DNA from 4 places in the Staphylococcus sp. Ze2 genome. Region 1 is predicted to be linked to each of the others. Evidence: riboswitches for the same ligand, from Rfam matches in the RefSeq annotation. Region 1 holds a riboswitch; each other region holds the start of a gene.
What was found. A riboswitch is a leader RNA that binds a small molecule or an ion and turns the genes downstream of it on or off. The one in region 1 is predicted to bind S-adenosylmethionine.

Region 2: another riboswitch for S-adenosylmethionine. It lies ahead of ACM591_RS04230 (Na+/H+ antiporter NhaC family protein); the one in region 1 lies ahead of metX (homoserine O-acetyltransferase MetX).
Region 3: another riboswitch for S-adenosylmethionine. It lies ahead of metK (methionine adenosyltransferase); the one in region 1 lies ahead of metX (homoserine O-acetyltransferase MetX).
Region 4: another riboswitch for S-adenosylmethionine. It lies ahead of ACM591_RS11055 (methionine ABC transporter ATP-binding protein); the one in region 1 lies ahead of metX (homoserine O-acetyltransferase MetX).

Annotation. Positions count from the first base shown of each region.
Region 1 is NZ_CP183486.1:312,178-315,728, reverse strand. Features, by position in the region: gene ACM591_RS01270 (DUF2232 domain-containing protein) at 1-657, opposite strand, end outside; gene metX (homoserine O-acetyltransferase MetX) at 950-1,918, opposite strand; SAM riboswitch class I at 1,979-2,078, opposite strand; gene ACM591_RS01260 (AzlD domain-containing protein) at 2,210-2,539, opposite strand; gene ACM591_RS01255 (AzlC family ABC transporter permease) at 2,536-3,237, opposite strand.
Region 2 is NZ_CP183486.1:988,954-992,504, reverse strand. Features, by position in the region: gene ACM591_RS04235 (SRPBCC family protein) at 110-616, opposite strand; gene ACM591_RS04230 (Na+/H+ antiporter NhaC family protein) at 1,049-2,341, opposite strand; SAM riboswitch class I at 2,454-2,554, opposite strand; gene ACM591_RS04225 (flavin reductase family protein) at 2,711-3,322, opposite strand; gene ACM591_RS04220 (SDR family oxidoreductase) at 3,450-3,551, opposite strand, start outside.
Region 3 is NZ_CP183486.1:1,400,995-1,404,545, reverse strand. Features, by position in the region: gene ACM591_RS06510 (nuclease-related domain-containing protein) at 1-894, opposite strand, end outside; gene metK (methionine adenosyltransferase) at 988-2,184, opposite strand; SAM riboswitch class I at 2,294-2,406, opposite strand; gene pckA (phosphoenolpyruvate carboxykinase (ATP)) at 2,573-3,551, shown strand, end outside.
Region 4 is NZ_CP183486.1:2,357,765-2,361,315, forward strand. Features, by position in the region: gene ACM591_RS11050 (methionine ABC transporter permease) at 1-683, opposite strand, end outside; gene ACM591_RS11055 (methionine ABC transporter ATP-binding protein) at 676-1,701, opposite strand; SAM riboswitch class I at 1,788-1,893, opposite strand; gene ACM591_RS11060 (thioredoxin family protein) at 1,948-2,247, opposite strand; gene ACM591_RS11065 (toprim domain-containing protein) at 2,244-2,636, opposite strand; gene gcvH (glycine cleavage system protein GcvH) at 2,871-3,251, opposite strand; gene ACM591_RS11075 (arsenate reductase family protein) at 3,425-3,551, opposite strand, start outside.

The DNA.
Region 1 (3,551 bases):
CATCCATAATAGTGAACGCTTCATTTGCCAAGCATATAATGGTTTAAATATTGGTGTAGCGATTTTGAACTTACGTAAAATTGGAAAAGTAATAATTAAATTGATTAAAATAAGTAGAAATACTGTGATAATGACATAACTTGGTAACTGAACTGACATTTGGCGGAAGCCTTCTTCAAGCATTTGCTTATATTCTGCACTTCCCGCAATTCCAGAAACAACGTTATGCATGTAATCTTTCACTGGTTTCATCAAAACTGTAGAACTTGGTATTTTATCAAACGTTTGTAGTCCCATAAACGCAATTAACGAGAACATACTAATATATGTAGTTGTGATATAAAGTATGCGTTCTTTAGATGTACGTTCTTTTAATAATTGGCCGATAACAAAACTCACTAAGAGTATGATGACCATGGTGCTCAACACAAATATATTACCTAATAATGTTGTTAATACCACTGTAATGACTGCTGTTAAACCAAATGATTCAATAGACTTATGCCATAAGATAATGCCTGGAATTGTTGCAAAGATACCTAACACCAGGCCTAACGGAGGTAATATATGTAAAGCTAAAGCCACTACGATTAGAGTTAGTATACTAAGCACAGTTACTTTAGGATATATTTTTGAAAACAAATTCGCCACTCCCATACTATTTTTGACTATAACTATTATTTTAACCTCTTTAAAACTTTTATACAATTATTGGCAATCCAAATACAGAAGTTAACGATATACTATAATTTCCTATTTATAAACGTATAAATGATTGAATTAATCAGCACTTCACAATATTCCCTTTCTAACGCTACTACTTTAGCGTCACTTTACGTCATCACATCTTCAATGATTGTATAAAAAAAGATGTACTATACGTCAGTCTCCCCTATCGAAAGTAGTCGTATAGTTACATCCTAAAAACGCATATAATAGCGTTGTTAAATCATTTTCTTTTAATTTTATATACTTTTAAGAAGTGATATAAATTAGGAGCCCAATCATTAAAATTCAGTAAAAAACCGTCATGACCTACGTTATCTGGAACAAAGAAATGTTTGTGATATTTAAAACGATTTCCCACGGCACAAACTAAATCATCTGGATATAACAAATCATCTGTGAAGCCCATCGTCATTACTTTAGTGTCCAGGTTACTAAATACTTCATCTACATCATTACGTCCTCTATCTACATCATGACTATCTAAGACGTCTAGGAGTGTTAAATAGCATAAAGAATCAAAATGATTCATAAATTTATTACCTTGATGTTTTTGATAAGTCACCACTTGATTTGGGGAGAAGCGTTTATCATAACTTTTAGACGAACGGTATGTTAAAAACCCTAACTGTCTTGCAATGCTCATGCCCTCTTTATTGTCTAAATGAATCGCCTGTCTTGCTATTTCATTAAACGCACGACTGTAGGACGACGTTTTATCTGTAGCTGCGAGAATCACTGCTTTTTCAACATTAAATTTACGATTATATAATAATTCTATTGCTTGCATGCCGCCTAACGAACCACCGATTAATATATTAATCCTTTCGAAACCTAATGTTTCAATACCTAATTCTATGGCACGCACAATATCTCTTAACGTTAGTGACTTAGGAAAGTTTGCATCTGTTAATGCAGAACTTGAACCATAAGGACTTCCAATAACATTAAATGTCAAAAATTGATAATCATTTACAGGCATATAACCGCCGTCAATAATTCCTCTCCACCATCCAGGGTTTTCATTTGTACCATACGTTAAGTGATTACCTGTTAGAGCATGACAAACCACTACAAGTGGTTGGCCTTTTAACCCTACATGTTCATAACGTAACTTTAAGTTTGAGATGAATTCACCTGACTCTGTTGTGAATGGCCCTAGTTCTAATGTATCAACCGTATAATTCGTCATGTTTTACCTCCTACTTAGTAAAAAAACTCCTCACTCATAAAATAAGTAAGAAGTTAAAAGTACTTATCATTCGAGTGTATCGATGGTATTAGCACCGTACTTTATAAGCCGGTTGCTGAAGCGTCCACGGGCCAAGTCCCTCAGCTTCTCGAAATAAGATTTGATTTTAATTGTATTAAAGATAAACTCATAAATTGAGATAAAATTAAAATGATAATATAATCTGAAATATCTTAATTTTCTAATTATTTATAGTTTAACGGATAATATAACTTACTTCAATAGGATTGTCTAAAATACCCAACGTAACACCGCCATAATAATAATGCCACTAATTATAGTAATTGTTAAACTACGTGATATCACAGCAATGACAATAGTCGGGAGCATCGTAATTAGAAATGGCACGTTGATGGTATAACCCATCACTCCTTCTTGTTGCTCTATTAATCCATCGATAATTAGAGCAGTAAATAATGTAATCGGTATAAATGAAAGCCATTTAATCACACGTTCAGATAACTTTATTTTAGTTATCAAAATAAATGGAATAATGCGTGTTAGCCACGTTACCACGCCACATAGCACGATGATTGTTAGCATATGTATCGTCGTTGTCATCGTTCCATCACCACCCCAATCAGTGCTGCAATAGTTGAAGCTAATATGATAGCTAAATATGAAGGCATAAACAAACTTAAACTAAGCATCATTACAATTACACATATAATCAATACAAAATAAGTATTGATCTTTGAACGTCTAAGCGATTCAAATTGCGAGACAGCTAAGAATATAAACATAGCAGTAATCGCAAAATCTAATCCCAATGCTTCTGGTTGATGTATGTATTTACCAAAGACTGCACCAATAATACATGCAAATGTCCAAAAAACATATGCTGTTATATTTAGTCCGTGCAACCAACGATCATTAATCTTTTTACCTTTCAAATGTGGCGTAATGGCTACACCAAATGTTTCATCAGTTACTAATGTAGAAAGACCAATTCTATTTAATAAACTGTAATTTTTATAACTTGGAGCAAGCGTCATACTTAATAAAAACATCCTTGAATTCACAATAAATGTCGTCAATATAATTGCAGATATGGGCGTGCCTGAAATAACAAGTGCACAAATAATAAACTGTGCCGCACCCGCATACACTAGCAAGCAAAGTAAAATAATTTCCAACATACTAAAGCCTGAAGCTACTGCAACAATTCCAAAAGACAGACCAACACCAGCATAACCTAACAAAGTAGGAATACACTCTTTTACACCTTGTTTAAAAGTTACGTGTGCCTCATTTCCCATTTCCCCACCCTCTCATCTCAAAAGCTAAAAACAGTAAATTCATTCTAATACAACAATAGAAAGACAATCAATGTTTTTAGACAACGGTTTGTGTGACGTTAGACTTACGGTAGTCTTGTATTATTGTTACAACAGCACTTATACCATTCCATAATTTTGTGTTATATGTTAGACACCCCTTGAAGAACTCAATATTTTCAATCAGATTAACTACTTTAATAGTTAAGATTTTATGTGTTTCTTATAGTTAAATCACACTACTTTCACCCTCCCCTACCCTCTCCATATATATAAAAAAGTGCGTAGCTAATACT
Region 2 (3,551 bases), 680 kb from region 1:
TAACTTTGATACGGGACGAAGCTTATTCATACTCAAACAATGATATCAGCGTTGGAATAGTATAACAAAACCATATATAACAATATGATTGTTATATTAGCGAACTATTTTATAAATCCGCTTCAAACTCTTCAAGCGTTAATTGTAGTTTGTCGAATAACATTTCAAATCCATGTGCCGTCGAATCATGATATTCTTTCTTCTTCTGTTTATATTCTAAAGATGTTAATCTTCTTTCTCTTGGTACAAAAGCATTATAATTGAAAATCATTTGCGTAATGCCTGGCTCTCTCTCGAATATTTCAACTTCTATCGTATCTTCTGAATCACTTAATTCGGGCATACCAATTGTCATGACGATATATTCATAAGGTGTTAATGAAGCGAATGTACCTTGCACTATATTCTCCTTACCCTTACGAACATCAACAATTTTATACTTTCCATTTTGTTCAGCAGTTACTTCAATAGTTTTATTTGTTCTTTCAGTTGTCATAAACCATTGTTTAAGAAAACGTTGGTCTGTCCAAGCTTGGTATAATAATTCAGGTTCTACCTTAAATAATCTTTCAAGACGAATTTCAACATTTTCATTTTCTACATTGTATTTACCCACGATCGATTGTTCACCTACTTTCACTCTTATTACTATTCTAACGCATTACACTATACTTCTAAACAATTATAAAGTAAATATAGTGATGTTCTTTCATATTTATAAAGCTTTAACAACCTTATTTTATCGCTATTAGTCAGTAAACGTCAAAACTTTCATTTATATTGAATATTTTACTAAATAAACTTTATATTTATCTTAGCATATTCTATTAACATACTGTTTATTTAAAATAGCGAATGAGCCCGGGAAACCTTTATATCCCGGACTCATTTAATCTCTATTATAATTACTTAGTATTAAATAACACAATGAACAACAACAATTTCCAAATACCTTCTACCTCATATTTATTAGCATGTAATTTCAACACTCTAATTAGAGCTTAAAAATCAATTCGCAATTTGATCTTAATGTTTTAATATATCTTAATTACTTTTTATCTAACCTAGGTAATCTGAAGAAAATCGCTATAAGTCCGCAAACACCTAGTATCATCGGATAGATTGCGTAAGGAACTAATTCAAATGGAGATATAGACGCCACACCTGCAGCAGCAATCAATTGAGGGCTATATGGCAACATCCCTTGAAAACAACTTGCGAACATATCTAAAATACTAGCCGATTTACGTGGATCTACATCATATTCTTCTGAAATATCTTTTGCTAACGGCCCTGCCATTAATATAGAAATAGTATTATTTGCTGTTGATATATCTGCAACACTGACTAATCCAGCAATACCTAGTTCTGCACCACGTTTAGATTTCACTTTACTGCGCACAAAATTTAATAACCAAGTAATACCACCATTATGTTGAATCAGCGCAACTAAACCACCAATGAGCAATGCAATAATCGCTATATCTTCCATACCGATTATACCTTTTGATATAGAATTTAATAAACCTGTCCATCCAAATGAACCATAGATTAAACCGATTATTGCAGAAAGTACAATACCTCCGATTAATACAATAACTACATTTATACCTATTAATGCTAAGATAAGCACAAATAAGTACGGAATTACTTTAACAAGATCATAATCATAACTTTTATTTACATCTATATGTGCACCATTTGTTAAAAACCAAAGCACAATAATAGTAAATATCGCACCAGGCAAAACAATCTTTATGTTCACCTTAAATTTATCACTCATTTTCGTTTTCTGAGTACGTACTGCAGCTATAGTAGTATCAGAAATCATCGATAAGTTATCGCCAAACATAGCTCCACCAACAACAGTAGCCATTGTGATTGCCGCTGAAACATCTGTAGCCTGACTTAAACCAAAACCAACTGGCGCTATAGCAGCTACCGTCCCAACAGACGTCCCCATTGATAATGATACAAACATACATATTATAAATAGTCCAACGATAATTAAATTTTCTGGTATTAATGATAACCCTAAATTAACCGTCGACTGCACGCCACCCATATCTTCTGTCGTTTGAGAAAAGGCACCTGCTAATAAGAAAATTAGCATCATTAAAATAATATTGGAATGTCCTGCACCTTTTGTAAAAACTTCAACTTTTTTATGAAATGATTCTTTTCTGTTTAACACTAAGCCAACAATAGAAGCAACTAATATAGCTACATTGAGTGGCATTGTTGTAAAGTCACCTGTACTTATACCAACACCTAAAAACATACCAACAAATATGATTAAAGGTATCAAAGCCCAAGCGTTACCTTTTTTCGTTTCCTCCATACATAACCAACTTTCCTAAATATTAGAACAGAATCCAACCTTCTGTTATTTTTAAGCCTTAAAAATAAAAAAACTCTTTCTAAATTAAGAAGAAAGAGTAAACTGCGATTCATTCTTATCTTCTAGCATAAATTATGCTACTGGATTTGGCACACGCATTATCATGTTGCCGAAGTATCACCGGGCCAGTCCCTAAACTTCTCTTGATAAGTTATTATTTTATTTTATTTTATTACAGTACAGTATTAATTGTAATTCGTCAAATAGGGATTAAACAGAAAACAATTTTTATTAATGCTTTCATTGTCTAATCCCTTCAACATCTACTATTTTTATATAGCTTATACAATTCATTTAATTGCTTTATATTTACTTCATCGGACGTTCGATAGTGAACTTATTACCTAAAGAAGCGTAATCATTACCAGCTAAACGAGCTACCGCACTAAGCGCATCAGCATCTATTTTACTATCTTCAAAATAAACTGATTCATCAATATGAAACATGACTACTTCGCCTATAATTAAATCGGACCCTTCTTGTGGATCACCTAGTGGAATAATTCTATCTAACTTACATTCCATTCGAATTTTAGCTTGTTCGATACCAGGTACTGAAATTAATTCAGAGTCAACACATTTCAAACTTGTTCTTTCTAATTCATTTTGGTTACGGGACAACGGTGCTGCAGTATTGTTGATTTGTTCGACTGTAGCTTCATCTGTAATATGTACTACAAACGCTTCCGTTTCCTCAATATTTAAAGAAGTGTCTTTTCGCTTTCCTTCAGAACGCCCTGTAGAAATCATAATCATTGGAGGTGCACTATTAACAACATTAAAAAAGCTAAACGGCGCTGCATTTAAATGCCCATCTTTATCTTGAGAAGTAACAAATGCGATGGGTCTAGGTATCACACTTCCACTTAATAATTTATAATTTTGTTTTTTTGTTAAAGCGTCTGCTTTAAATTTTTTCATAAATGATTACCTTTCCTTTCAAAAATAAGGAGGTAGGATATTAAACTATCCTTTCCTCCTTATACTTAGTATCGCCGAAACATTATAACACTAATTTTCAAATTACTGTATCGTTACTTCATCAATTCTAATCTAATTGAGTACCACCTGTCACGCCATAAACTTGTCCTGTAGTATAACTTGATTCCTCAGCTGCTAAATGTACATACACACCTGAAAGTTCAACCGG
Region 3 (3,551 bases), 1.1 Mb from region 1:
AATTTCATCCATAACACGTTGTAAATCTTCAACGTTATATTGAATGCGACCATGGAATACGAATTTATTAAAGAATTCATCCAATTGTTCTGGACCAACTAACACTTTGGTGTTTGAACTTTGCGCATAGTTTGAAATTGTTACATCGCCTTCATTTTTAGGGTTGAAATATAAAATTGTTGTTGGTGTGAATTTTAAATTCAATTCTATTTGAATATCACCAGCTAGTTTCTCAATATCATTTAAATGAGTCGTGTAATTAACAAAAGATAATGAATTTTCATCTTCATTTTGATCTAATACAAGTGTTTGTGGTTCTTGTCTATCAAGGTCCAACGTGTTAAACACTTGTTCCATTGTTGGTTGCTCTTTAAATTGTGCAGCACTCACACCATTATATACATGACCCTTTAATAATTGAGAATCAATGATATATAAACCAGTACGCGTAAGTACTAAGTGGCTAATGCGCTGTACATCATTAAATTCATTCTTAGGTAAAAATATGTTCGCCATAATGTGCATATCTTCTGGGCGAATTCTTTTCTCATTTACTAATCTTTCTCGAATACCAATAAGTCTCATATCAGTTACATATTCACTTTGATTTTTAGAGAACAATTTTAATGCATCAATTTCTCTATTTTTCGAACTAACTGTAGCATTATATTCTTCTTTTTGCTTTGTTACTGTTTTTTTATTTTCAATTCTTTCTTTTTCTAATTCTTCCTCATGCTCGTCGCTTAGTTTTTGTTCTCTGGTTTTGTATTGTTCCTCTACCTTTTGTTGTGCTTTCTTTTTACTTTTCAAAGCAATGATAAATAAAATGAAACAAATTACTGCTACAACAATTGCCACAATTAAACCAATCTCTAATGGTCCAAATGAATTCATAACAAAAAACGCTCCTTTATGTGTTCAGTAACTTAATTATAATAGATAAACATATAGTATTCGATAGTAAAGCTAAAAATATTTTTACTCTAGTTAAGCTTTAACTGTATCTTTTAATAAATTAATTTTATCTAACTTTTCCCATGGTAATAATACGTCTGTACGACCAAAATGACCGTATGCAGCAGTTTGTTTATAAATAGGATGTTTCAAGTCTAACATTTTAATAATTCCAGCTGGTCTTAAATCAAAATGTTGTCTAACTGCCTCAACCAATTCATTTTCTTTAACTTTTCCTGTACCAAATGTATCTATAGAAATAGAAACAGGTTCAGCTACACCAATAGCATATGCAAGTTGCACCTCACATTTGTCTGCTAATTCAGCAGCAACGATATTTTTCGCTACATAACGTGCAGCATATGCAGCAGAACGGTCTACTTTAGTCGGATCTTTACCACTAAAGCATCCCCCACCATGGCGTGCATAACCACCATATGTATCAACAATTATTTTACGTCCAGTAAGCCCAGCATCACCTTGTGGCCCACCTATAACGAAACGACCAGTAGGATTGATATAAAATTTGGTATTCTCATCTAAAAGTGTTTCGGGTACCGTTGGATAAATGACATGTTTTTTAATATCGTCTTGAATTTGTGCTAATTCGATATCTTCGGCATGTTGTGTTGACACGACAATTGTATCAATACGATGTGGTTGATCTTGTTCATCATACTCAACAGTTACTTGTACTTTACCATCAGGACGTAAGTAATTTAATATTTCATCTTTACGTACATCTGATAAGCGTTTAGCAAGTTGATGTGATAAGAAAATTGGTAACGGCATGTAAGTATCCGTTTCGTTTGTAGCATAACCGAACATCAAACCTTGGTCACCCGCTCCAGTAGCTTCAATTTCCTCTTCTGATGCATCTTCACGATACTCTAAAGCTGTATCGACACCTTGAGCGATATCTGGTGACTGTTCGTCAATTGCCGTCAACACTGCCATTGTCTGGCTATCGTAACCGTATTTAGCACGTGTGTAACCTATCTCTTTAATTGTTTCTCTAACCACTTTTGGAATATCAACATATGTTGTTGTTGATATTTCTCCTGAAATAAGCGCCATGCCAGTAGTTACTGTCGTCTCACAAGCAACACGTGCATTTGGGTCATCTTTCAATATTTCATCCAATATAGCATCAGATACTTGATCCGCTATTTTATCTGGATGTCCTTCTGTTACCGATTCTGAAGTGAATAATCTTCTATTGTAAGTCATAATTTGCTCCTTTAGTTTTTAAATTACGAAAATTCTCTCTCTGTTGAGCTCATTAAAAAAGCCTTCTACACTATCAATAAATAGAGAGAAGGCCTTATACGTCCATTCGCTCTTATCGTTCAGACGATATTTGTCTGCAAACGGTTTGGCACCTTTCTTCCTATTAAGAAGAGGTTGCTGGGCTTCATTGGGTCCATGTCCCTCCGCCACTCAGGATAAGAGAATCCGTTAAGTCCTATAGTACAGAATCAACGATATAATGTCAATTTTACATTTATTAATGGTTATTTAAAATTCCTTTTAAATTGGTATGGACTATTAATATATATGTGTTATACTCTGTAATTGTAAAGGCTTACAATAACTAAATAGCGTTGGAGGGATTAGTATGGCTGTAGATACATACACTTATACAAACAAAATTGAAAGCATTTTAGACAAAAAATCTTCATTATTTCAATTATCTACAACACAGTTGTATAACAAGATTTTAGATAATGATGAAGGAGAACTCACCGAATTAGGTGCAATTAACGCTAGAACAGGTAAATATACAGGTCGTTCACCAAAGGATAAGTTTATTGTAAATGAGCCATCTTATAGAGATGATATTGACTGGGGCAACGTTAACCAACCGATTGAAGAAGAAACATTTTTAAATTTATATGATAAGGTACTAAACTATTTAGACAAAAAAGATGAACTATATGTATTCAACGGTTATGCCGGTAGTGATCACGACTCACAATTAAAATTAACTGTTGTAAATGAATTAGCTTGGCATAATCTATTTGCTCAAAATATGTTTATACGCCCTAGCTCAAAAGAAGAAGCGCAAGAAATCAAACCAAACTTCACAATTATTTCAGCACCTCATTTTAAAGCCGATCCAGAGATTGACGGCACAAACTCAGAAACATTTATCATCACATCTTTCAAACATAAAGTCATCCTCATTGGCGGGACTGAATACGCTGGTGAAATGAAAAAAGGTATTTTCTCCGTAATGAACTATTTACTACCTAAAGATAACATTATGAGCATGCACTGTTCAGCTAACGTTGGAGACAAAGGTGACGTTGCTTTATTCTTTGGTCTTTCTGGCACTGGTAAAACAACACTATCAGCGGATCCAACACGTAAGCTAATTGGCGATGATGAACATGGTTGGAATGAAAATGGTATTTTTAACATAGAAGGTGGTTGTTATGCAAAAGCAATTAACCTTTCTTATAAAAAAGAACCTCAAATTTATGACGCTATTAAATATGGTACTATTTTAGAAAATGTTGTTGTAGATGAAGATGGTGACATTGACTTCGATGATAATCAATACACTGAAAACACTAGAGCAGCATATCCAATAG
Region 4 (3,551 bases), 740 kb from region 1:
ATTTTATTAGTAGCCCAATCACCAATAAATTGAATGATGAACACAATAATAAGGATTAAAATTGTTGAAACAAAAATAACGTCATTTTGATTTCTGGTGAAACCTGTTAAATAAGCTAGGTTACCTAAGCCACCTGCACCAATAACACCGGCTACTGCAGTAGATCCTACTAAAGCAATCGCTGTGACAGTAATACCTGAAATTAATGCTGGCATCGCTTCAGGTAATAATACTTTTTTGACTACTGTCCAAGTAGTGGCACCCATTGACCAAGCTGCTTCAATAACGCCTTTATCAATCTCTTTAAATGCAATTTCTACAAGTCTGGCATAGAAAGGCGCCGCACTAATGATTAAAGCTGGTAATGCTCCTGTTGGACCACTAATCGTGCCTAAGACTAAACTTGTAAACGGAATTAACAATAAGATTAAAATAATAAATGGTATCGCTCTAAACAAGTTAACTATAAATGAAACAACAGTATAGAAAACTCTCGCTATAGGTGATTTGCTTTTAGCTGATAAAAAGAGTAAAACACCTAATATTAAGCCTAGTACAAAGGCAAAAATTGTCGAAATAACTGTCATATAAATTGTTTCGTATGTCGCTAACCAAACTTCGTCCCAACTGACGTTTGGCATTGTAAACATCTCGCGGAGGATGTCACTCAATGAATTACCCATGTCTTAACACCTCCACTGACACATGCTGTGCTTCTAAATCATTTTTAAACTTTTCGAATTTTTCTGAATTTACATCGCTCAATTGAATTACTAAGAAACCAAGTGAACCATCTTTTGTATGTTTAATATTAGCTTCTAATATATTCACATCGATGTTATGCGTTTTCGTTATGTATGACACGAGAGGTTGCGTGGTATTATTCCCTGTGAAATTCAAACGAACAACATAATCATCTTCATTAAGTGACACTAAGTCGCTAATAGATTTATCAAAATCATCATTTAAATCATCTTTAACAAAACGTTTTGTAACCGCATGTTGTGGATTCTCAAAAACTGTGGAAACTAGACCTTGTTCAATCACACGACCGTTTTCCATAACAGCTACTTCGTCACATATGCGTCTAATGACATGCATTTCGTGTGTGATGATTACAATTGTTAAATTTCTTTCTTCTTTAATTTTCAATAATAATTCTAAAATTTCATCTGTTGTTTGAGGATCTAATGCACTTGTCGCTTCATCACAAAGCAATACAGTTGGTTCGTTTGCTAACGCTCGCGCAATGCCGACACGTTGTTTTTGACCACCTGACAGTTCTGAAGGATACGCACTTTCTCTACCTTTCAGTCCAACAAGTTCTACTAATTCTTTTGCCCGTTGTTTTGCTTCACGGCGAGGCACACCCGCTATTTCCAATGGAAATGTAATATTATTTAATACAGTACGCGACCATAGTAAATTAAAATGTTGAAATATCATGCTCACTTTTTGACGCTTTTTTCTTAACTGTGATTTTGATAGCTTACCAATTGTATCTCCATCGATAATGACGTCTCCTGAAGTTGGTTGTTCGAGATTATTTAAAAGTCTAATTAAAGTACTTTTCCCCGCACCTGAAAAACCAACTACTCCAAAAATCGAGCCTGATTGAATACTTAAATCAACATGATCTACAGCCAGTACGTCCTGTTTTTTCGTTTTGTACTTTTTGACTATTTGATTTAACTCAATCATTCTGTTTCCTCCTTGTGTTGCTAATCCTTCAATTAAAAAAATGCTTTCTCTATGTTCACCGAAGTATAGAGAAAGCAAAATCGCTTCTCTCATCTTCTAAAGTTTTAAAACTTTATGTGAATTGGCACCATTTCTATTAAAGACGGTTGCCGGGCTTCGTAGGGCACATCCCTCCACCTCTCGTGATAAGAGTTTCATTATTTAATTATTTTTAATCCTACCATCGTACTAATATTTCGTCAATAACTATTTTAAATTTTCTAACAAATAAGGCACCGATTGAAATGCATAAATCCTTTTTTGCTCTTCACCTTTTGACATTACTAATAAAACTGGTACAGATTGAATTTCATACATTTGACTAAAATCAGGATGAAAGTTTAAGTCCATTTTTATTATAGGTAATTGCAAAATATCATTAGCAATATCTAGCATACGTTCAGAAACCTTACATGTCCCACATGTTGGTGTATAACCAAAGATAAGATACTTATCTTCATTTATATATTTATTGACGTCAACGCGTTGTTCACTTGTTACATTCATGTTAATAAACTTACCCTCTCAGCTATATAATCCAATCTTGCTTTCGCCACCTTTTCTTCATCCTTAACTATAAAACCATGTTTTTCCAATACTCTAGATAAATATGGTTTAGGACAACGAGCGACTTCGCAATATTGTTTATCTACTCTTATATGTCTACTTTCACTTAAATAGCGTTTGAACCATTTTCGTATTCTTTCACCTTCATCATCCGAATCAACAAGAATATACACTTGTTTGTCATATAAAGTATCAATCATTTCGTCTAATTTATCTACACCCATCGTTCCATTCGTGCAAATAATTTCTATTGGCTGATCAATCACTTGTTTGACACGCTTCTTGTCTGACTTTCCTTCGACAACAATTACTTGGTTCAGTATCGTCATGACATCCACCCTCTAAATGTTGATAGTAAATCTTTTCTACTTAGTTCTTCACAATCCGTAGTGACAATAAACATAATTTACATAGTTAAAATATTTCTTATTATTACAAACATAATTTATCATTATTTTAAGTTGAGGTGAACTTGTTAGACTTATAAAATTGATAAATCTTCAATAATCCTCAATGGTATGAAAAAACTCCAAGATAGTTATATCATGGAGTTCAGTGTTATATTATTCGCCAATCATTTCTGAATATTGCTCTGCAGTTAATAATTCATCTATTTGACTTTCGTCACTTAGTTCAACTTTAACCATCCAAGCTTTTTCGTAAGGTGATTCATTTACGAATTCTGGGCTATCTTCTAACTCATCATTAGATTCAACTACTTTACCTGATACAGGTGCATATAGTTCTGAAACAGTTTTTACGGATTCAACACTACCAAAAGTGTCGCCTTCATTAATTTCGTCATCTACTTCTGGTAATTCAACAAATACGATATCGCCAAGTTCACCTTGAGCGTATTCAGTGATACCAATTGTTACTGTATTACCTTCAACTTTTACCCATTCATGTTCTTTAGAATATTTTAATTCACTCGGTACTGCCACGAGAATCCCCTCCTAAATGATTTTACATATTAATGATGCCATATGCATACCATACAATCAACTATTTATTAACATGTTAATACTATTATAATGTTTTCATAACAATAAATGAAGCGTTTACATACATTACTTATAATTCACTTACAGAGATTGCTCTATTTCCAAAAGAGGAATTAAGATAACCATGTTGCCTTATATTGATCTTCTTTAAAACCAACTGTAACTTTATCCCCAGAAATAGCTAATGGTCTTTTGACCAACATACCATTTGTTGATAATAAATCTAACTTTTCATCATTA